DNA from 4 places in the Paenibacillus sp. FSL P2-0089 genome. Region 1 is predicted to be linked to each of the others. Evidence: predicted binding sites of a transcription regulator. Region 1 holds the regulator's gene; each other region holds the start of a gene.

Evidence for each region. The regulator Rex, encoded in region 1, represses fermentation and respiration genes when NADH is low (regulators of the CRP and FNR family bind a similar motif). The targets are predictions, from matches to a motif close to TTGTGAAATATTTCACAA.
Region 2: the regulator Rex is predicted to act here: its motif matches at 835-852, upstream of NST69_RS31235 (cytochrome ubiquinol oxidase subunit I).
Region 3: the regulator Rex is predicted to act here: its motif matches at 3,712-3,729, upstream of adhE (bifunctional acetaldehyde-CoA/alcohol dehydrogenase).
Region 4: the regulator Rex is predicted to act here: its motif matches at 3,642-3,659, upstream of nirB (nitrite reductase large subunit NirB).

The regions. Positions count from the first base shown of each region.
Region 1 is NZ_CP152006.1:4,572,389-4,577,697, forward strand. It holds gene NST69_RS19140 (AAA family ATPase) at 1-71, opposite strand, end outside; gene NST69_RS19145 (hypothetical protein) at 64-606, opposite strand; gene NST69_RS19150 (aminoglycoside adenylyltransferase domain-containing protein) at 832-999, opposite strand; gene NST69_RS19155 (DUF5590 domain-containing protein) at 1,311-1,832, opposite strand; gene NST69_RS19160 (amidohydrolase) at 1,862-3,163, opposite strand; gene NST69_RS19165 (redox-sensing transcriptional repressor Rex) at 3,153-3,803, opposite strand; gene dinG (ATP-dependent DNA helicase DinG) at 3,953-5,309, opposite strand, start outside.
Region 2 is NZ_CP152006.1:7,313,557-7,318,865, reverse strand. It holds gene NST69_RS31245 (cold-shock protein) at 221-421, shown strand; gene NST69_RS31240 (cold-shock protein) at 513-743, shown strand; gene NST69_RS31235 (cytochrome ubiquinol oxidase subunit I) at 968-2,356, shown strand; gene cydB (cytochrome d ubiquinol oxidase subunit II) at 2,360-3,373, shown strand; gene cydD (thiol reductant ABC exporter subunit CydD) at 3,373-5,142, shown strand; gene cydC (thiol reductant ABC exporter subunit CydC) at 5,139-5,309, shown strand, end outside.
Region 3 is NZ_CP152006.1:4,821,949-4,827,257, reverse strand. It holds gene NST69_RS20385 (sugar ABC transporter permease) at 1-576, shown strand, start outside; gene NST69_RS20380 (carbohydrate ABC transporter permease) at 578-1,450, shown strand; gene NST69_RS20375 (extracellular solute-binding protein) at 1,583-3,052, shown strand; gene adhE (bifunctional acetaldehyde-CoA/alcohol dehydrogenase) at 3,805-5,309, shown strand, end outside.
Region 4 is NZ_CP152006.1:4,840,981-4,846,289, forward strand. It holds gene NST69_RS20440 (formate/nitrite transporter family protein) at 1-721, opposite strand, end outside; gene nirD (nitrite reductase small subunit NirD) at 741-1,085, opposite strand; gene nirB (nitrite reductase large subunit NirB) at 1,111-3,537, opposite strand; gene NST69_RS20455 (hypothetical protein) at 3,763-4,449, opposite strand; gene ric (iron-sulfur cluster repair di-iron protein) at 4,582-5,277, opposite strand.

The DNA of each region.
Region 1 (5,309 bases):
CCCACAAAAGCCATAAAAATCAGCATGACCGGAATGAATCCAGCTACAACCTCTTTCCAGTACTTAGGCATTGTTCCACACTCCCATCTTGGCTGCTGCACGCGGCAGAATGATAAATTTGCTCTCTGTGCCGTTGCTCAGGCTTACATATACATTATTGTCGTCAATCTCTGTGGTAGCTGTAACCCCGCTGTACTTGCTCTCCTGCTCCTTCAATCCGTCCAGCTTGGCTGGTATCAATGTATACTTCCGGCTCTCCATCGCTTCTGCTACAGAGAACATCGCTTTATCCCAATACTCATCCAGCAGTTCACTCGGCTTCTGTTCCACATCCAGCTTCAGGGTCCGTCCGTCAATAGCAGTGCTGCCTTCTCTTGATACATACTGCACCAGTTCACGTAATTTCGTGCCCGGCTGCAAATCCAGTTTCAAAGTGACCTCATTGCGTTTAATAGTAATATGGGAATCCTTCACTCCCTCGTAGGATGATACCAGCTTCTGCAGCGGCTCCTGCACCGCGAATGTACGGTAAGAATACCAGCCACCAAACAATAATGCAGCAGACAGCAGAGACGTTAGCAGTACAGGCACAAGACGAAGTTTCAAGAAACGTCCTCCTCTCAATAATGACCGAGCATAACTCTATAATAAAGACCAGCCAGCGTGTCTAGCGCCCATCCGAGACTGACATGCTCTTAAGCATGTCTTAGTACAAGTAGTAGTATATCATAGGTGTATATACGATTTTACATAAAGTTGTGAATATATTTAAAATTTTTGATACTAATTTCTGGATGTTTCAATAGATAATCATTTTAGACCGGCCAACTGTTACTCCAGATTACGCTTGATTTCAGCCATCATATATTCTGCAAAATCAGTTAATTCGCGCGGTTCATAGCCTTCGGCGACTGCCGCACCGCAATATTCCTTCAGACACTGTCTAAGCAAGCCGTGATAGACTTCCGGCAACTGCTGCAGCCCCCACTCCCTGGTGATTTCTTAATATGCAAAATCCGCCGCCAGATCAGCATCCTCAAAGCCGCCGCACACATAATTCTCATCAGTTCTGTACCGCTCTAAATGCGCTTCCGAATGACGATCAGCAGATCAATTTCGCTTTAATCATCCAAATGTGCTAAAATTTCCTATTTCATCTTCCTCGACATATATGTAGGTTAGCGCTAGCAGACGAGGTATACACTCCGTATATCAATTGATGTATCTCAAACTTTTCAACATGATGGATAAAAAAACGGAGGAACAGATAATCTGTCCCCCCGTTTTTATTCTGCCGCTCACCGCTTAGCTTAACGGTTCGGCAGGCTGTACCCCTCACCGATGGCGCTGCCATCCTTGAAGCGGTAGAAGTTGTAATAGAATCGCCCGTCTTTTTTGTAAAATAGCTGCCAGGCATATTCCCCGTTGTATACACCGGGCAGCAGCCGTTCGATCGTAATATCCGGCAGCTGGGCGGCTATGATTCCGCGCATTTTCTCTTCTGAGGTGCCATTGCTCAGTTCCTCAGCATACAGGTCGTTGTCGCCTCCGGCAGGCTTGCCCTCCAAGGTGAAACGGACCCACACCATCAGCTCGGTCCCTGCTTCATTTTTACCGGTCAGCACCCAATAGATCTCATTCTCATTCCAGACAGATTTCTGAGCCTTGGTTACCTCTGTTAGTCCGGCACGCGCCCGGGCCAGCTCCTTGGCCTCACTCCGCTCGTTCCACTGGTCCTTCATAATGTAGGCATAGAACTGGCTTAGTCCGAACAGAAGGAGCAGCACCACGGTAATCCCCAGCCAGATCCATTTTCTCCTCTTCTTCTTCACCACGCTGCTTCCTTTCCCGTTCCCCTGAATTACCGTTTAAGCAGGCTCTCGAACGTCTCCTGTGCTTTGCGGCGGATGGCTTCTTCATCAAGTGTCAGGCATTGTCCATGCTTCACAACCTGCTGGCCGTTCACCCATACATGCTCCACATCCTTGGCACTTGCCGAATATACGGCATGGGAGAGCAGATCGGTATGCGGCAGCAGATGAGGCTGGTCAATATCAAGTGCGATGAAGTCGGCCTTCATTCCTGCTGCAAGCCGGCCTACCCCGCTTAGGAAAATAGACTGAGCCCCATACTCCGTAGCCATCAGAAGCGCCTCAGGAGCCGGTACCGCTGTAGGATCACCGCTTACACCCTTGTGGATCAGAGCCGCCAGCCTCATCTCTTCGAACATATCCAGATTATTGTTACTTGCCGCTCCGTCTGTACCCAGGGAAACCTTAACCCCGGCTCGCAGCAGCTCAGGAACACGCGCAACACCACTCGCCAGCTTAAGGTTACTGCCGGGGTTATGCGACACGCCAACGTTATAGCGGGCCAGAATCCCAATCTCTTCATCATTCAGATGAACCCCGTGGGCAATGAGCGAAGGACGGGTGAACATCCCGAGCTTCTCCAGATGCGCGACCGGACGCAGGCCGTAGTCGGCCACGTTCTGTTCCACTTCATGGCGCGTCTCGGACATATGGGTGTGCATTGGCAGGTCCAGATCATGGGCAGCCTGCACAAACTTCATGAAAAACTCTGGAGGACAGGTGTACGGGGCGTGCGGTGAGAGCATGGACGTAATTCTGCCGTCAGCCTTGCCGTGCCAGTTACGGGCAAAAGCAATCGCCTCAGCGAGCTTCGCTTGCTGTACCTCTTCCGGGCACAGCCCAATTACGCCGCGCATTAACACCGCACGAATACCGGACTGCTCGGTCACTTCCGCTACCCGGTCCATATGATCATACATATCGAGGAAGGTGGTTGTGCCGCCCTTCAGCATCTCCAGCACGGACAACGAGGTTCCCCAATATACATCATCACCAGTGAATTTCTCTTCCATCGGCCACATCTTCTCCTGCAGCCAAGTCTGAAGCACCATATCGTCGCCGTACCCGCGCAGCAGTGACATTGCAGTATGACCATGGGTATTGACCAGACCAGGCATGAACAGCAGACGGCTGCCGTCTACGACCTGTGCGCCATCCTCCACTACCGGCTCAGCTTCACCTATGTAAGTAATCAAATCATTCTCCAGGGTCATGTACCCGCTCAGTACCGGCTTGTCACTGCCCGGAACCAGGAAGTGCCCATTCTTGATTATCGTGATCTTACTGCTCATCTTCAGCCTCATCCTTTCCATCATGCAGATAATAGGCCAAGCTCTGCAGATCTGTGGTGAAATCTGCGGCATGAATCCGGATATTGGCAGGCGTCTTGAGAATAACCGGTGCGAAGTTCAGAATCGCCTCGATACCGGAATCGACAAGAATATCAGCTACGTTCTGGGCTTCGCTGTCGGGCACGGTAATAATCCCGATCCGGATGCCCTGCGAGCGGATTGTACTGCTTAGCTCCTCCATCGGCTGCACAACCAGCGAGTTGATCTGCTGGCCCACCTTCGGCGGGTAGGCATCGAAGATGGCAGTAATCTTCATCGTATCCTTCAAGTAAGCGTTGTAGTTAGACAAGGCATGACCGAGATTACCGGCTCCAACCAGTGCAACATTAATTTGCTGGTCAAGCTTCAGGATATGGCGGATCTTCTCAATCAGATAAGATACATCATAGCCGATGCCTTTTCTGCCAAAATCACCGAAATAAGCCAAATCCTTGCGGATCTGGGCGGGATTCAGATCAAGCTTCTGGCCCAGCTCCTGAGAAGAGACTGTGGAGATTTCACGTTTTTGGAGATCGTTCAGGAAACGCAGGTACACTGGGAGCCTGCGCACGACGGCCTCCGATATTTTATCCGATTTCATGTATTCTCCTCCTTAAAAGTTTTGTTAGCCTACACTTCATTCCGTACAATTATAGCAACCGTGCCCCGCCGCCTGCCGGAGTGGCAGGACAGGCGGGAACGGATCTTCAGGATAATCATGACTTATTAATAATAGCAATAGCAGATGAATTAGGAAACCCCGCCGTCATCCAGCCATTCGGCAATTCTCGGGACCATCTGCTCGGTGAGCATATGCTCCATCTTGGGACCGGGGAGCGAGTACAGGAAGTACTTTCCGTAATGCGATTCAATGACTCTGGTATCGTACACAATTACGATGCCCCGGTCCTGCGCCGTGCGGACCAGCCGCCCGAAGCCCTGCTTGAAGCGGATGACAGCCTGCGGCACGGACAGCTTCATGAACGGATTCTTCTTCTGTGCCTGAAGCAGCTCTGACTTCGCTTCTGCCAGCGGGTGATTCGGCGGCTGGAACGGCAGTCTGACAATCGCCAGGCAGGTCAATGCTTCTCCCGGGATATCCACCCCTTCCCAGAAGCTGCTGGTACCCAGCAAGACCGAAGCCGGGCTGTCCTGGAAGCGGCGGATCAGCTTGCTCCGGCTGCCGCCTTCCACACCTTGTCCGAGCACCGCGATATCCTGTGAGGCAAGTGCCTCCTTCAGCGGTTCATACACCTGACGCAGCATCTTGTAGGAGGTGAACAGCACCAGCATCCGTCCCCGTGTAGTTACAGCTGTCTCGGCAAGGGAGTGCACGAGGGTGTCCACAAAGCGGGCATCCCCAATACTCCCCTTGACGCTCGGGAAGTCCCGGGGGATGACCAGGAGAGCCTGCTCACGATACTTGAATGGCGACGGAAGCAGTGCAGTCATCAGACGCCGCTGCTCTGCAGCCTCGCCAAGCCCCAGGTTATCAATCATGAACTGGAAGGATTTATCCACGGATAAGGTGGCCGAGGTCAGGATAATGCTCTTCTTCTTATCGAAGAACAGCTCCCTGAGCTGGGTGCTGACATCTACAGGAACAGCATACATTTGCAGCGACTTGCCCTTATAATTACCGCTTCCCTCCAGCCAATACACGATATTCTCATCGTTCAGACTCATGAAGAAGCGGATCTGCTCTCTAATGGATGCCAGATCCTTGAATAACCCGCCGATATCGGTCACAAGACTGTCTGAGGAGGATTGGCTGTCCGTGTCTCGCATCTCACTGAGCATTTTGTCGCCCTTGCGGATGATATCGCTCAGACTGAGGTTCAGTGTATTCTCAAGGGCAGCCAGCTCCTCCCAATCCTTCGGCTTCTTGCCCGGCTGCAGGCGTGCCACCAGCTGGCCTGCTTCACCGGCCCCGGCATCGCTGCGCTCAGGCAGCAGGCTGAAGAGCCGGTCGCTGAGCGCATCCCAGGACTCCTTCACCGTCAGCAGATCGGGATAGATCCGGTCGATCACGCCGCTCCATTCGGAAGCCTGCTCACTGCCCGAAGACTGCAGACTCTGGCGGAGGGCAGGCAGCTGCCCGCTCCGG
Region 2 (5,309 bases), 2.7 Mb from region 1:
GGGAAGTAGTCCTTATAAGGGAAAAAACGGAGGAATTAGGATAGAACAGCTTGCCTTTGTTATTAAGGTGTGGTAACATGAAATTGTTCTTACATTGATACCTTATTCTCGCATTGAAAAGGGCTGTCAACCAAAGCTACAACCTTTCTCAATGTGTGAATTTTTTCTTTGTCTGAAGATAAAAAGAACATATTAATTTAAATTTGTGGAGGTAACACACATGCAAACAGGTACAGTTAAATGGTTCAACGCAGAAAAAGGATTCGGTTTCATCGAAGTTGAAGGCGGAAGCGACGTATTCGTTCACTTCAGCGCAATCACTGGCGACGGCTTCAAAACTTTGGACGAAGGCCAACGCGTTGAATTCAACGTTGTTCAAGGCAACCGCGGACCACAAGCCGAAAACGTTGTAAAACTGTAATTAATAGAAGGTACCGTCCCCGCTTGTGAAAGTTGGGACGGTCTTTTTTTATCATCACTTGCTTGCAACATAAAGGAAGGGAGGAACGGCAATGAACTACCGGAAAAAGCCTTTGGAGGAAGTACCGGAAGAAAATACCGCAATTTGGGCCTGTACCAATGAGGATTGCAATGGATGGATGAGGGATAATTTCGCATTTGAACATGCGCCTTCCTGCCGTCTCTGTCATTCCCCAATGGTTCGTAGCATGAAGATGCTGCCGCAATTGCTTAATTCAAATGGCGATCTCAAATCGCTTAAGAAAGGTATTTCCATTACCTAGACCAATACCTTTATGAGTCAAGACAACTATATATGCAGGACATCTTCAAGACGGTGAAACCGTCTTATTTTTTTTGCTTTTAAATGCAAAATTGTGATATTTGTCACAAATTTATTGTTTTTTTATGCCTAAACGGGGCGTATAATGTGATAATTATCACACTTTGAGTGATGGGAATTTGACAAAATAGACATAACGAAATGGGGAGAAGGAAGGGGAGAAACATGGATACAGTACTGCTGTCGCGTATACAATTTGCGTCGACGACAATTTTTCATTATTTCTTTGTGCCAGTATCGATCGGACTTGCGCTCATAATTGCCATTATGGAGACCATGTACGTAAGAAAGGGCAATGAAGAGTACAAAAGAATGGCGCAATTCTGGGGGAAGCTATTCCTGATTAACTTCGCAGTAGGTGTAGTAACAGGGATCTTGCAGGAGTTCCAGTTCGGGATGAACTGGTCGGATTATTCGCGCTTCGTCGGTGATGTGTTCGGGGCTCCGCTTGCGATTGAAGCCTTGTTGGCCTTCTTCCTGGAGTCCACGTTCATCGGAATCTGGATCTTCGGCTGGGATAAGGTATCCAAGCGGATTCATCTGTTATCCATCTGGCTGGTCGCCTTCGGAACGATGCTGTCGGCATTCTGGATTCTGCTGGCTAACTCGTTCATGCAGCATCCGGTCGGCTTCCAGATTAACAATGGCCGTGCTGAGATGAATGACATCTTCGCACTGATTACAAACGGCCAGCTGCTGGTGGAATTTCCGCATACAGTGCTTGCCGCTTACGCTACAGGCGCCTTCCTGGTAACAGGGATCAGTGCATACAAATTGCTTAAGAAGCAGGACGTTGCCTTTTTCCGAAAATCATTCGAGATTGCAGCAATTGTAGGGGTTATCTCTTCCTTCGGCGTTGCGGTTGCAGGACATGCACAGGCTCAATATCTGGTAGAGACACAGCCAATGAAGATGGCCGCATCCGAAGCGCTGTGGGGCGAGAGCGGCGACCCGGCACCTTGGACGGTGTTTGCCAATATCGATGTGAAGAACCAGACCAACAGCAATGAAGTTCAGGTTCCGTATCTGCTGAGCTTCCTGTCCTACAGTAAATTCTCCGGTGAAGTGAAGGGGATGCTGGAGCTGCAGCAGGAGTATGAAGTGGCCTATGGGCCAGGAGATTATATTCCGCCGGTCAAAACAACCTTCTGGAGCTTCCGGATCATGGTGGCTGCAGGCTCGCTGATGATACTGTTTGGGGTATACGCGATCTACCTGATGTGGCGTAAAAAGATGGACAGACCCAATACCTGGTTCATGCGCTTCATGTTCTGGGGACTGCTGCTTCCGCCGATTGCCAACACGGCCGGCTGGATTATGACAGAGATCGGGCGTCAGCCATGGACTGTATTCGGACTTATGACTACAGAAGACAGTGTATCACCTAATATTACCAGCGGACAGGTACTGTTCTCGGTGATTTCTTTTACCGCGATCTATGCCATATTGGGTGCAGTGCTAGTCGGCCTGTTCGTCAAAGTGATCAAAAAAGGTCCTTATGCTATGGATAACGAACACGGTGAATCCCACGATCCGTATAACAAGGAGGGCTAACCTATGTCACTTAATGAATTATGGTTTCTGCTGATTGCGGTGCTGTTCGTCGGGTTCTTCTTCCTGGAAGGCTTCGACTTCGGTGTAGGGATGGAGACGCAGATTCTGGCCAAGAATGATACGGAGCGACGGATACTGATCAATTCGATCGGGCCGTTCTGGGATGCGAATGAGGTATGGCTGATTACGGGTGCCGGTGCCATGTTCGCGGCCTTCCCGCATTGGTATGCTACGCTGTTCAGCGGTTTCTATATTCCGTTTGTATTTGCTCTGCTGGCGCTAATCGCCCGTGGTGTCGCCTTCGAATTCAGAGGCAAGCGCGATTCCAAGGCGTGGCAGAAAACATGGGATGTCTGCATCTTCTTCGGCAGCTTCCTACCGCCGTTCCTGCTCGCCGTGGTATTCGCCAGCTTCATCAAGGGCTTGCCGATCGACAAGGATATGCAGATGTATGCCGGATTCTTCGATATCGTCAATGCTTATACAGTGGTTGCAGGGATTACGGTTGTCCTGCTGTGTCTGGTGCACGGGTTGATGTTCACTACGCTCCGCACGCTTGGAGATCTGCAGGAACGGGCGCGTAAGCTGGCCCAGAAGCTGCTGATTCCACTGGCGGCGCTCTTGGTAGCCTTCGTTGTAATGACATATACTATGACGGATATCTTCGATAAACGCGGAACGCTGCTGTGGATTGTAGTCGTTCTCGCTGTAGCCGCTTATCTGCTGGCCGGGTATTTCATGACTAAGAAGAAGGACGGCTATGCCTTCGGGATGACTGGTGCTGTGATGGCGCTGTCTGTTGCATCGATCTTCATCGGACTGTTCCCGCGGGTGATGATCAGCTCGCTGGATCAGGCATTCAACCTGACGATTACGAATGCGGCCTCCGGCCAATATTCGCTGAAGGTGATGACGATTGTAGCGCTGACCCTGCTGCCGTTCGTGCTGGGCTATCAGATCTGGAGTTATTTCATCTTCCACAAACGGGTTCATGAGAAGGAGCATCTTGAATACTAATGGATAAAAATTTGCTTGGGTACAAAGGAGTTAAGCCTGTCTTTCTGCTGGTTGGCTTCCTGACCCTGGTGCAAAGCTTCTCCATTCTTCTGCTGGCGAAGTCGCTGGCAGAAGCTGTCTCTGCGCTGTTTGCGGGAGAACCGCTGAAGGAACAAGGGGCTAGAGCGCTCTTGTTCCTTCTTGCGTTTCTTGTGCGTCATGCCTGCGCTATGCTGATGAGCCGGGCGGCGTACCGCTTCGCGGAAGCGACCGGCAGCAGCATGCGGAGACAGATGATGGACAAGCTGTTCCAGCTGGGACCAAGGCTGGCTGGCGACCGGGGGACCGGAAATATGGTCACATTAGTGCTTGAAGGAGTAACGAAGTTCCGCACATACCTGGAGCTGATTATTCCGCGGATGGTCGGTATGGCGGTAACACCCGCTCTGCTGCTTATCTATGTATTCACCCTGGATACGTCCAGCGGTGTCATTCTTACCTTAACGATGCCGATCATTATTGTATTCATGATCCTGATCGGGATGACGGCCCGCAAGCAGATGGACCGTCAGCTGAAGTCCTACCGTACCTTATCGAATCACTTCGTGGATTCGCTGCGCGGTCTGGAGACGCTGAAATATCTTGGACGCAGCCGCAGCCACAGTGAGAGTATTGCTAAGGTCAGTGACCGCTACCGTTCAGCAACCATGCGTACGCTGCGAGTCGCCTTCCTGTCATCGTTCGCACTGGACTTCTTCACCATGCTGTCTGTCGCTTCGGTAGCGGTAAGTCTCGGTCTGCGTCTGGTCAATGAGCAGATGACGCTGGTTACCGGACTGACGATCCTGATTCTCGCGCCGGAATATTTCCTGCCGGTGCGGCTGGTGGGTGCAGATTTCCATGCCACACTGGACGGCAAGGAAGCCGGAGAAGCGATGAAGAGCATTATTGACCGTGAGACGGTCCAGGCGAAGCTGCTGGAGCCGGGTGGGCAGGGAGCGGTGAAGGGCGATGGAGGAGAGCTGCCGGGAGGCGTTTTCACGTGGAACAATGATAGTGAACTTCGGCTTCATGCGGTGGGCGTACAATATGAAGCTGACGGTGTATCCTCGCTCGAAGGGGTGAATCTCGACTTCAGGGGATATGCCAGAATCGGTATTATCGGGGAGAGCGGGGCAGGCAAGTCTACGCTTGTAGATATTCTGGGCGGCTTCCTTCATCCAACCTCCGGAAGCCTTACGATCAATGGAAGCCTGGTCAGTGCGCTGACCGATGAGGGGTGGCGGAAGCAGACGGCTTATATTCCGCAGCGCCCGTATATCTTCAGCGGCACTCTGGCTGATAATGTCTGGTTCTATTATCCTGAGGCTTCGCAGGAAGCGGTAGCTGCCGCGCTGGAGTCGGCAGGTTTATCGAAGCTGGTGTCCTCGCTGCCGGAGGGATTGAACGAAATGATCGGCGGCGGCGGCCGTTCGCTCAGCGGCGGACAGGAGCAGCGAGTGGCTCTGGCCCGCGCTCTGCTGAGCAGCCGCCCCATCATGCTGCTGGATGAGCCGACGGCCCATCTGGACATTGAGACGGAATATGAGCTGAAGGAGACGATGCTGCCCCTGTTCGAAGGCAAGCTGGTATTCCTGGCTACACACCGCCTGCATTGGATGATCGACATGGATCTGATTGTCGTTATGCAGCAGGGACGGGTGGCTGAAATAGGCACACACGACGAGCTGACTGCGCGGAGGGGTGCTTATTATGAGCTTATTCAAAGTCAATTGGAGGGAATCCATTGAAACGTGAAGGATGGTTTGCTCCCTATTATTCTGCCTACTTCTGGCGGTTCGTGTTAATTATCTTGCTGGGCGCGTTGACGATCTTCTCAGCGTCTTCGCTGATGTACACCTCCGGCTTCCTGATCTCGAAGGCCTCGATTCCGCCGGAAAATATACTGATGATCTAT
Region 3 (5,309 bases), 250 kb from region 1:
CGGAAATTCGGCGGATTCGTGCGCGTTGCTGCGTATTTGCCATATGTCATGCCTGCTGTAGTCCTATACGGGCTGTGGCGTTGGCTGTATGATCCCGTTGGACCGATAAATGCGGTAATCGGCAGCACCGGAGCGGAGCAGATCGCCTTCCTGACCGATACCCGGTGGTCGATGATCTCGCTGGTCTTCATGGAGACCTGGCAGCAGTTCGGCTCGGGGATGCTGATCTATCTTGCTGCGGTGCTTAGTATTCCCCGGGACTGGTATGAAGCCGCCGAGATTGACGGAGCCGGAGTCTGGGCCCGTATCCGCCACATCACACTGCCTTCGCTGCGCAATCTGATTCTGCTGATGCTGATTCTTCAGGTGATTGCCACCTCTCAGGGCTACCAGTCACAGCTGGCCTTGCTGGACGGGGGGCCGAACAATGCTACCCTGACGTATGCGCTGCTTATTGTGAAGTATGCTTTTACCAGACTGGATTATGGTACGGCGACTGCGCTGGGGATGCTGATGTTTGTTGTTCTGGGCGGTTTGGGCATTCTTCAGTTCAAGCTTAACAAGGAGGACAACTAGGATGAAGAGCGCAGACAGAGGTATTCTCTCGGAGCATGACCTGAAAAAGACCAGCAACAGGGTGGTCTACGGAATTATGGTGCTGTTCATTGTCCTGATGATATTCAGCATGCTGTATCCCATCCTCATGACGATGTTCAACGGGCTAAAGTCGAATATCGAGGTCAATTCCTTTCCGCCGCATTTTTTTCCGCAGGAATGGCATTTCGGTAATCTGAAGGATGCGCTGGATTATATCGATCTGGCTATGTTTCTGCGGAACACCCTGTATATTTTTGCAGGGAATATGGTCGCCACGCTAATTGTACTGGGACTCGCGTCCTTCAGTATCTCACGGATGAATGTGCCTTACCGCAAGGCCTTCTATTTCTTCTTCCTGATGACACTGTTCATTCCGGCTACGAGCTATATGATTCCGAACTTTGTCAATCTGAAGGAGCTGGGCCTGCTCAATCAATATGCGGCCTTCTGGCTGCCGGCAGGCGCGAACACGTTCTTCTTCCTGCTGCTTAAGAATTTCTTCGACGGGATTCATCCTGAGATTCTGGAAGCCGCGCGGATGGACGGGGCCTCGGAGCCGAGAAGCTTCTTCACCATCGCGGTGCCGCTGTCGATTCCTATTTTTGCAACACTGGCGATCTTCATCTTCTCCACAGCCTGGAATGACTGGTTCTGGCCGTCGCTGGTCATGCACAGTGAGGAGAAGTATACGCTCGCTACCGCTATCTATAAGTACGTTATCAATGTAAAAGCGCTGAATACGAACATCAAATTCGCAATTCTGTTCATTGTCTCTCTGCCGCCGATCCTGGTATTCCTGGTCTTCCAGAAGTTCATTATGCGCGGAGTTTCATTGTCTGCGGTCAAAGGCTGAGCAGGAAGGATGAGGTCCGGTAGAGATCGTACTCCTGCACATGAAGGGAATATAAATACACCTCGTTTGTAAACGGTTTCTCTTTTAAGATGAATTTGTAAGCTCATTATGATATGGAAAAGGGGAGTTACCATGCGTAAAGTTTCCAGCGTATTCGCCTGTCTCCTGGTCACGGGGACCTTATTGTCTGCTTGCGGCGGCAATAATAACGGCAACAAGCCGGCGGCTGACGGGGGAGAAGCGACACCTGCACCAGCAGCGACCCAGGCGGCGGAAGAGTCAGCCACTCCGTCTGCAGCACCGGCTGACGATATCACCCAGAAAAAGGTGACAATCAAAATCCACTATCCTACGCCGGACCTGACCGAGGTGAGAGCGCAGGAGGATGACAAAATCAAGCGGTTCCAGGAAGTCTATCCGAACGTGGAGATCGTCAAGGACGACTGGCAGTATAATGTAAGCGAGATCGGGGTGAAGATGGCAGCGAATGAAGCGCCGACCTTCTTCAACACGTATGCCACCGAAGCTAAATTCCTGATTGAGAAGGGCTGGGTAGCCGACATCACCGATCTGTGGAATAACTATGAGTTCAAGGATCAGATCAATCCTGTGCTGCAGAACCAGTTCATCATTGACGGCAAGGTGTATGGGGTTACACAAAAGGGTTACGTCACTACAACAATGATCAACAAGAAGATGCTGGATGACAAAGGTGTAGCCGTACCTCCAATGGATTGGACCTGGGACGACATGCTGAACACAGCCAAAGGAGTGGCTGATCCCAAGAAAGGTATCTCCGGGATTGCCCCGATGGGCAAAGGCAACGAAGCCGGCTGGAACTGGACCAACTTCCTGTTCGAAGCAGGCGGGGAGATTCAGAAGATTGAGGGCGGAAAGGTGGTGGCCACCTTCAATTCCGAAGCTGGTGTTAAAGCGCTGGACTTCTATAAAAAGCTGAGATGGGAAGCCAAAGCGGTTCCCCAGGATTGGGCGCTCGGCTGGGGCGATGCTGTAGGTGCCTTCCAGCAGGGCCGTACCGCGATGGTAATGGCCGGCTCCGATGGCGTCATTGAACAGGCGCTCAATCAGGGAGGCTTCAAACCGGAGGATGTGCTGACCTATCCAATGCCTGCGGCTGAGAAGGGCGGCAAGCATACCGGTGTTCTCGGCGGCGACTATCTGGTCATCAACCCTAATGCCAGCAAGGATGAGCAGGAGATGGCCTTCCGTTATATTACCTTCGACTATTTCTCGGATAAAGGCCTGGATGCGCTCGATGCCATTCTGCAGCAGCGCAAGGCGGACGGCAAATACTTCATTCCGCCGCTTCTGGATTACTATGCTGCCGATTCCGACTTCGGCAAGAAGACCAAAGCAGTGTATGACAAATACTCTGATATTGTATATCAATACAATACAGATATTATGGCTCTGCTCGACGGCAAGCCTGAGGCGCAGTACAATACCCAGGACTACTATGCAACCATGTCCAATGTCATTCAGGAGCTGTTCGCCAAGGAAGGCACGGACTCGAAGGCCCAGCTTGATGCAGCAGCCGCAACCGTACAGAAGAAATTTTTCGATACCATTAAGGTGGAGTAGCCTGGGATGTCTCTTTCTAGACTTAGGGGAAGAGATGAATAAGGGGGGCAGCAGAGATGCTGTCTCTTTTTTTTCCTTTCAGGAAATTATGCCAATAACATTTTAAGAGGAATCCTGCCAAAAGTGCAACATTACTGCCCCAAAGAAGCGTTCTATGCTGAAATCCTGCACGAACTGCAACAAATTCAGCGCTAACGTGCTCTAAACACCGAAATTTGTGCAAATAATGCAACATTGTACTTGCAACCCGTAAAAGTTATAGAGAAATCCTGCAAAAACTGCAACATTACCATTACTGCTCCTTAAAAGCGGCGGGTGAGAGAGGCATTAGCATCGTTCACCCGCAGGGTAATTTACCGTCCTTTAAAAGGACGGCAAAGCCGTTTCCACTTGGCAGAGATTTATATTTATATTCACCGTCAGAGTGAGTCTGTAGAAGAGCGACGGATGAACCGAAGTGGAGGCTTGGCATTCATGAGCAAAATTCCCGAAGCCCAACCGGCATTGCAAGGCAAGATGGGCCATCAACGCTGCAGACTATCGTATTGCGTTCGCAGAATAGACAAATATTAATTAAATATTACATATAATGTGGAAAAAATACCGGTAAACGATCGAATGAAAGCGCTTTGAAAACAACTCAAAAAAAACTTTAAACTTTGTGAAAGATTTCACTATACAAGGTGAAAAGGATGTGCTAAGATAAATGTATAGAAAGAAACAACCTAAAAATTGACAGGAGGACGAGGGAGATGGCAGTTAAAAACGAAGTCGCCGCCCAAGTGAAACAAACCACCGCTGAAGAGTATATTCAGGTTTTGGTGGATAAAGCAAAGAAAGCCCACGAAGCGTTCATGGGCCTGGATCAAGAGCAGACAAACACAATCGTTCATGCAATGGCGCTGGCCGGACTCGACAAGCATATGTACCTGGCAAAACTGGCTGTTGAAGAAACAGGACGCGGAGTATACGAAGACAAAATTACAAAGAACATCTTCTCCACTGAATATATCTGGCACGGTATTAAGTACGACAAGACTGTAGGCGTTATTGAGGATAACGCTTATGACAGCTTCCAGAAGATTGCTGAACCAGTCGGAATCATTATGGGTATCACACCGGTAACCAATCCAACATCCACCACGATGTTTAAAGCTTTGATTTCCGCTAAGACACGTAACCCTATTATATTCGGTTTCCACCCGTCAGCGCAAGAGTGCAGTGCGGCAGCAGCCAAAATTCTGCATGATGCAGGCGTAGCAGCAGGCGCACCTGAGAACTTCATCCAATGGATTGAGCTTCCTACGATGGACAAAACAAACGCACTGATGAACAATCCGGACGTTGCACTGATTCTGGCAACCGGCGGATCGGCAATGGTCAAGGCAGCTTACAGCTGCGGCAAACCGGCACTCGGCGTAGGTCCTGGTAACGTGCCTGCTTTCATCGAGAAGAGTGCTGATATTGATCAGGCTGTAACAGACCTTATCCTGTCGAAGACTTTTGATAATGGTATGATCTGTGCTTCCGAGCAGGCAGTTATCATTGAAGAAGCCATCTTCGATCAAGTGAAAAAGAAAATGATTGCAAACGGCTGTTACTTTGTGAACAAAGAAGAAGCAGCTAAGCTGACCAGCGGCGCAATGAACGTAGAGAAATGTGCAGTTAACCCGGCTATCGTTGGCCAATCCGCTGTGAAGATCGCTGAAATGTGCGGCATTCAGGTTCCTGCCGGAACGAAGATCCTGGTAGCTGAGCTTGAAGGTGTAGGTACTAAATATCCATTGTCCGCTGAGAAGCTGAGCCCGGTTCTGGCTTGCTACAAAGTGAAGAATGCTGACCAGGGTATCGAGCGCGCAGCTCAAATCGTTGAATTTGGCGGCATGGGCCACAGCTCGGCTATCCATTCCAACAACGAAGAAGTAATCATGAAGTTCTCCAACCGTTTGCAGACCGGACGTATTCTCGTCAACTCGCCATCGACTCACGGCGCAATCGGCGACATTTACAACACTAATATCCCTTCATTGACACTGGGCTGCGGATCTTACGGACGCAACTCGGTATCGCAGAACGTCACTGCAATCAATCTGATCAACGTGAAAAGGGTGAATCGTCGTACCGTGAATATGCAATGGTTTAAAGTGCCTGACAAGATTTACTTCGAAAAGGGAGCCACTCAGTACCTGGCCAAAATGCCTGATATCACACGCGTTGCTATCATCACTGACCCTGTAATGGTTAAACTGGGGTATGT
Region 4 (5,309 bases), 270 kb from region 1:
CGATGATATTGCCAAGCGTAACAGGAATCATATTGTGGAACCAGCCGGCGATGCTCACTGTCTCTGGATGATTCGGCAGCAGCACGGCTACGCTCAGGAGCGTCATGTTCGCTACACTGTGTTCATAGCCGCTCGCGATGAAGGCGAACAGACACCACCAGATCAGGACCAGCTTCGCCGCTTCACTCTTGGCGCGGGAGGACATCCACAGTGCCAGGCAGACCAGCCAGTTACAGAGAATGCCGCGGAAGAACAGCTCCGAGAACGGAAGGCTCATCTTTTTGGCGGCGGCTGCGAAGATCAGATGCTCGGCAGGCGCTGCCTTGAAGAGGCCCGATCCCTGAATCAGCAGCGCCAGCACCACTGCACCAGCTACATTGCCGAGGAATACCAGGACCCAGTTCTTCACCGTGTCCCAGACTGTAGTTCTCCCGGCAAGTGTGCTTACCGTGAAGAACATATTATTACCTGTAAACAGCTCTGAGCCTGCGAATACAACCAAGGTCAAGGCAATCCCGAAGGATGCTCCCATAATCAGCGGCTGGAACGGTGACTTAATCGCTGCCAGCGGTGCCCCCAGTGAGAAGATCAGAATAATACCAATCCCCACATATGCTCCTGCCAGGAGGGCCGCCAAAAAATATTTGGGCAGGCTCTCATTCATTTTGTCGCGTTTCCCTACGGCTGTCTCAACGATATTCTCTACGCTCTGCGTAAACATATCCGCACCTGCTCTTCCTTTAATTTAGGGTTGTTACTGCCGCAGGCAGAGTGACCTTAACAACTCCGCCCTCTACTGTAACCGGATAGACTTCTGCCTGCCCCCGGTCCGGTGCCTGAACCTCTCCGGTACGAAGGTCGATCTTCCAGTCATGCAGCGGATCATATAAATAATAGCCTGATACGATGCCTTCCGCGAGCGGACCGCCCTTCGGGTGGGGGCTGTGGTTGCGGACCGCATAGACTGCGCCGTCCGATGTGCGGAATATGGCTAATTCCACCTCTCCTGCATGAACTACCCGGCCGATCTGCAGCATGAAATCTTCCACTGCACCTATCGTATATTCCCGATTGCTCCGTTCCATTATGCTCTCTCCCTCTCCCTTTAGACTATACCTGTGTCTCTTCGAACAGCGCAGTACGGGTGTTTTTGTCATCCAGCATTTTCCGCCAAGGATCACTCACCTGGGCCAGGGCAAAGTCAATACGTGCCGCCAGCTCTTTACGGTTGTCGTCATTCCCCATAACCACAGTCTGGATATGCTCAAGACCCATGCGCTCTACCCATTCGGAGGTTCTCTCCAGGTAATTACCGGTCTCACGGTAGTACTGGATAACAGCGGAGCAGACCTCAACCAGCTCCTCGTCGGTCTTCACCTTGCAGAAGGCATCTGCGATGCGCGGCTTAATCCCGCCGTTCCCGCCGATGAACACTTCCCAGCCGCCGTCATTGCCGACAATCCCGATGTCCTTCGTGCAGGATTCTGCACAGTTGCGCGGGCAGCCGTTAACCGCCATTTTGAACTTGGCCGGCATATCCAGCCGTTCGTACTTGCGTTCCAGCATAGCGCCCATGCCCATGGAATCCTGTGTACCGAAGCGGCAGAACTGCGAACCCACGCAAGTTTTTACCGTACGCAGCGACTTCGCATAACCATAGCCGGACGGCATATCCAGCTCCTCCCACACCTTAGGTACATCTTCTTTTTTGACACCGATCAGGTCAAGACGTTGTCCGCCCGTTACCTTCACAACCTTCACATCATACTTCAGGGACACATCGGCAATCCGCTTCAAATCCTCAGGAGTGGTCACCCCGCCATACATCCGCGGTATAACTGTATAAGTTCCGTCCTTCTGAATATTGGCGCTCATCCGTTCATTGACGAACCGGGATTCCTTCTCGTCCTCGTGTGTGTCAGGATAGATCATCCCCAGATAATAGTTCACTGCAGGGCGGCATTTCGAACAGCCTTCTGCCTGTTTCCATTCCAGGACATGCATGACTTCCTTGGTGGTCCGGAGGCCTTTAGCCGTAATCTCGGCTACGATCTCATCCCGGCTAAGCGAGGTGCAGCTGCAAATCCCCTGCTTGGCACTCTGCTGGAAGCTGTCTCCGAGAACGAATTGCAGAATCTGCTCCACCACCGGCTTACAGCCGCCGCAGGAGCGGGTTGCCCCCGTGCAGGCTTTGATCTCATCCACCGTAGTGAAGCCGTTCTCCGTAACAGCATCCACAATCGCTTTTTTGGTTACGCCGTTGCAGCCGCAGACGATTTCTTCATCGGCCATCGCTTCAACGGACATGCCCTTCTTGGCTCCGCCTCCGCCGCAGCAGCTTGTGCCCATAACCTCATCATAGATTTCATTAGTCATCTCTGTGCTGTTTTTCACAAGCTTCTGCAGGTTGGCAGATTCCGTTACATCACCGAACAAGACGGCACCGACAATTACATTATCCTTAAGCAAAATCTTCTTGTAGGTTCGCTTCCATTCATCCTTGGCAGAAATGACGGTATGCTCCGGCGTTTCGGTGAATTCACCAGCGGAGAATACATCTACCCCGGAAATTTTGAGCTTGGTTGCTACAACTGAACCTTCATAGCCTGGAGTCTGAACACCGGACAGATGCTTGGCGAGAACCATGCCCTGCTCGAATAACGGTGCGACGAGTCCGTAACAGGTTCCTCGGTGCTCTGTACATTCGCCAACAGAATACACATCTGCCATAGAAGTCTGCATATAATCGTCAACTACGATCCCGCGGTTAACGGTGATTCCGCTGTCCTTGGCAAGCTGGACATTCGGCTTGATTCCAACAGCCATCACTACAAACTCTGCGGGCAGTTCACTGCCGTCACTGAAGCGCAGACCGGTCACCCGTTCTTCGCCGGTCAGTTCGACCGTCTGCTTGCCCATGGCGAATTTCACACCTTGACGCGTAAGCTCTGCCTGTAGCATGGAAGAAGCGGTACGGTCCAGCTGACGCTCCATCAGATCCTCCAGCAGATGCACAACGGTAACCTCCATGCCCAGATTGACCAAGCCCTTCGCAGCTTCAAGACCTAGCAATCCTCCGCCGATTACAGCCGCCGTGCGGTACTGCTTCGCTGCTGCCAGCATCGCATCACAGTCCGCGATATCGCGGAAGCCGACTACCCCATCCTTGGTGCTGCCGGGTACGGGGAGAATGAAAGAATTCGAGCCTGTGGCAATAATTGCTTTATCGTAAGGAACCGCCAGTCCATTATCGGTCAATATGAGTTTGTTCTGTTCATCGATCCGGGTAACCGTCGTGCCGGTATGCAGTGTAATATGATTATCTTCATACCACCCGAGATCGTTGAGAATGATGTCTTCAATTGTTTTGCTGCCTTCAAGTACATAGGACAACATAATCCGGTTATAGTTGGGATGCGGCTCACTGCCGAAGACAGTAATATCATAAGCGCCGCCCAGCTTCAGAATCTGCTCAATAGTGCCTACTCCCGCCATGCCATTCCCAATCAGCACTAACTTTTCTCTTTCCGCTGCCACTGGTAGACCCTCCTTCAGAAACTCTGATTTCTTCAATAACTTTACCTGATAGAGAAATTATACTGTCCCCAATTCCATGACAAGTGTGACCACAGTCACACGGTATGTGAATTTTTTCACACAAGTGGAGATGACTTCTCCTGTCCAAAAAAAACGGATACCCATGCAGTTTCGCACAGATATCCATTCATTTGATACACGATCTCACTCCTATAATTCATTCACTTATTTCAGTACCAGAGAGATCTCCAGCTTGTCCTGCGGACTGAGCTTCATGTCCACTCCATTACCGAGCAGACCTTTATCGTTGACCTTCAGTCTCCATTCCTCGCTGCTGAGCGGTGTATAATCCATAACAGTAAGCACCGTCCGGTTATCCTCGGCAAGCCGGACCATACCGCTGTTCTTGAGCAGTCCCTTGACGGACATATCCTGCATAAAAGAAAGCACATGCGAATGTGTCAGCTCCGGCTGCTCGCTCCCCCCGTTCACCGTGATGATGACAGGCTGAAACATCTTTCCGGTTCCGGCAGGCCCTGCTGACATCGTAATGGCCGAACCCGGTTCCAGCGTCGTATTCAGCTCTTGAACCTTCTTGCCGTTCACCTGAACCTCCCAGCTCATATCCGGACCCAGGGAGACCTTATTCACCTCAAGAATACTAGTTCCATCCGCTGAAAATGTAACAACGCCGCTCTTTCTGAACAGCTCTATTATTGAATTCCCAGGCACGTAAGCTTCGTTAAGCAATCTGGCCGAGCTTCCGGCCATTTCACTGTCACCCACCTTGACTGAAAAGGTTAATCCTTGGCCTCCGTTACTGCTGCCGCCATTCTCTGATCCCAAGCCACAACCGCTTGCCGCGGCCAGCAAGAGAAGGCACAGCATGAAGCGCATCCATTTCGTGGACATCCCACGGCACCGCCTTCATATGTATTTTCCCAGACTCTTTAAGGATAACGCATAGAGGAAGGGTTCTCAAATCATTTCTGCCGGAAGAAAAAGTAAAAAGCCCCCGAAGGGACTTCTAACTTGCAGCAGGTCCTATTGATACCGCAGGAACAAAATGTTGTTCTCCAGATGTACATGTTCGAAAGTCATGCCTTCCAGTTCTTCAAGGCGGGCATAGGTCAGGCGATAAGTCGTGCAGGCATGTGCGGGCGGTGTGTAGTCATTAGTTACTCTGCGAAGCTCGCGCAGGATCTCTCCGGCCCCGTCATGCTCAGCTTCCAAATTATGCAGCAGTCCGCGCAGCTCCGCAAGTCCTTCTTCGGTTGGGTTCTGATTGTAGGCCAGCATCTTAGGGAATTCGCTCTCTTCTTCCTTCGCTGTATGCTGCAGCAGCTCTTCACGCAGCATATTGAACAGACGGTGCATCTCTCCGAGGTGCGGTGAATCCTCACCGTGAACGCGGAACACCTTGGTTACATTTTGACTGATTAGCGGAAGCTCTTCACGCAGGTAACGGTGATGCTTGTTCACAATATAATCCACCAGCTCCTCTGACGAAGCCTCGTTCCAGGCGGTATCCTCTTCCAGAACCGGGTGCTGCTCTTGCAGCTTGTTCAGCTCCTGAACCATTGCTGCCGGGTCAAGACCCTTCTCGGCAGCGGCTTCAGCCAGCGGCTTGGCACCTCCGCAGCAGAAATCGATCCGTTGTGCCTTGAAATAATCTGCTGCTTTGGGGAACTGCAGGACAATATCTCTGACCATTGCTGCCGGGGTGAACCCGGGATGAATTGTTGTATCGTTTAATTGATTGGACGCCATGT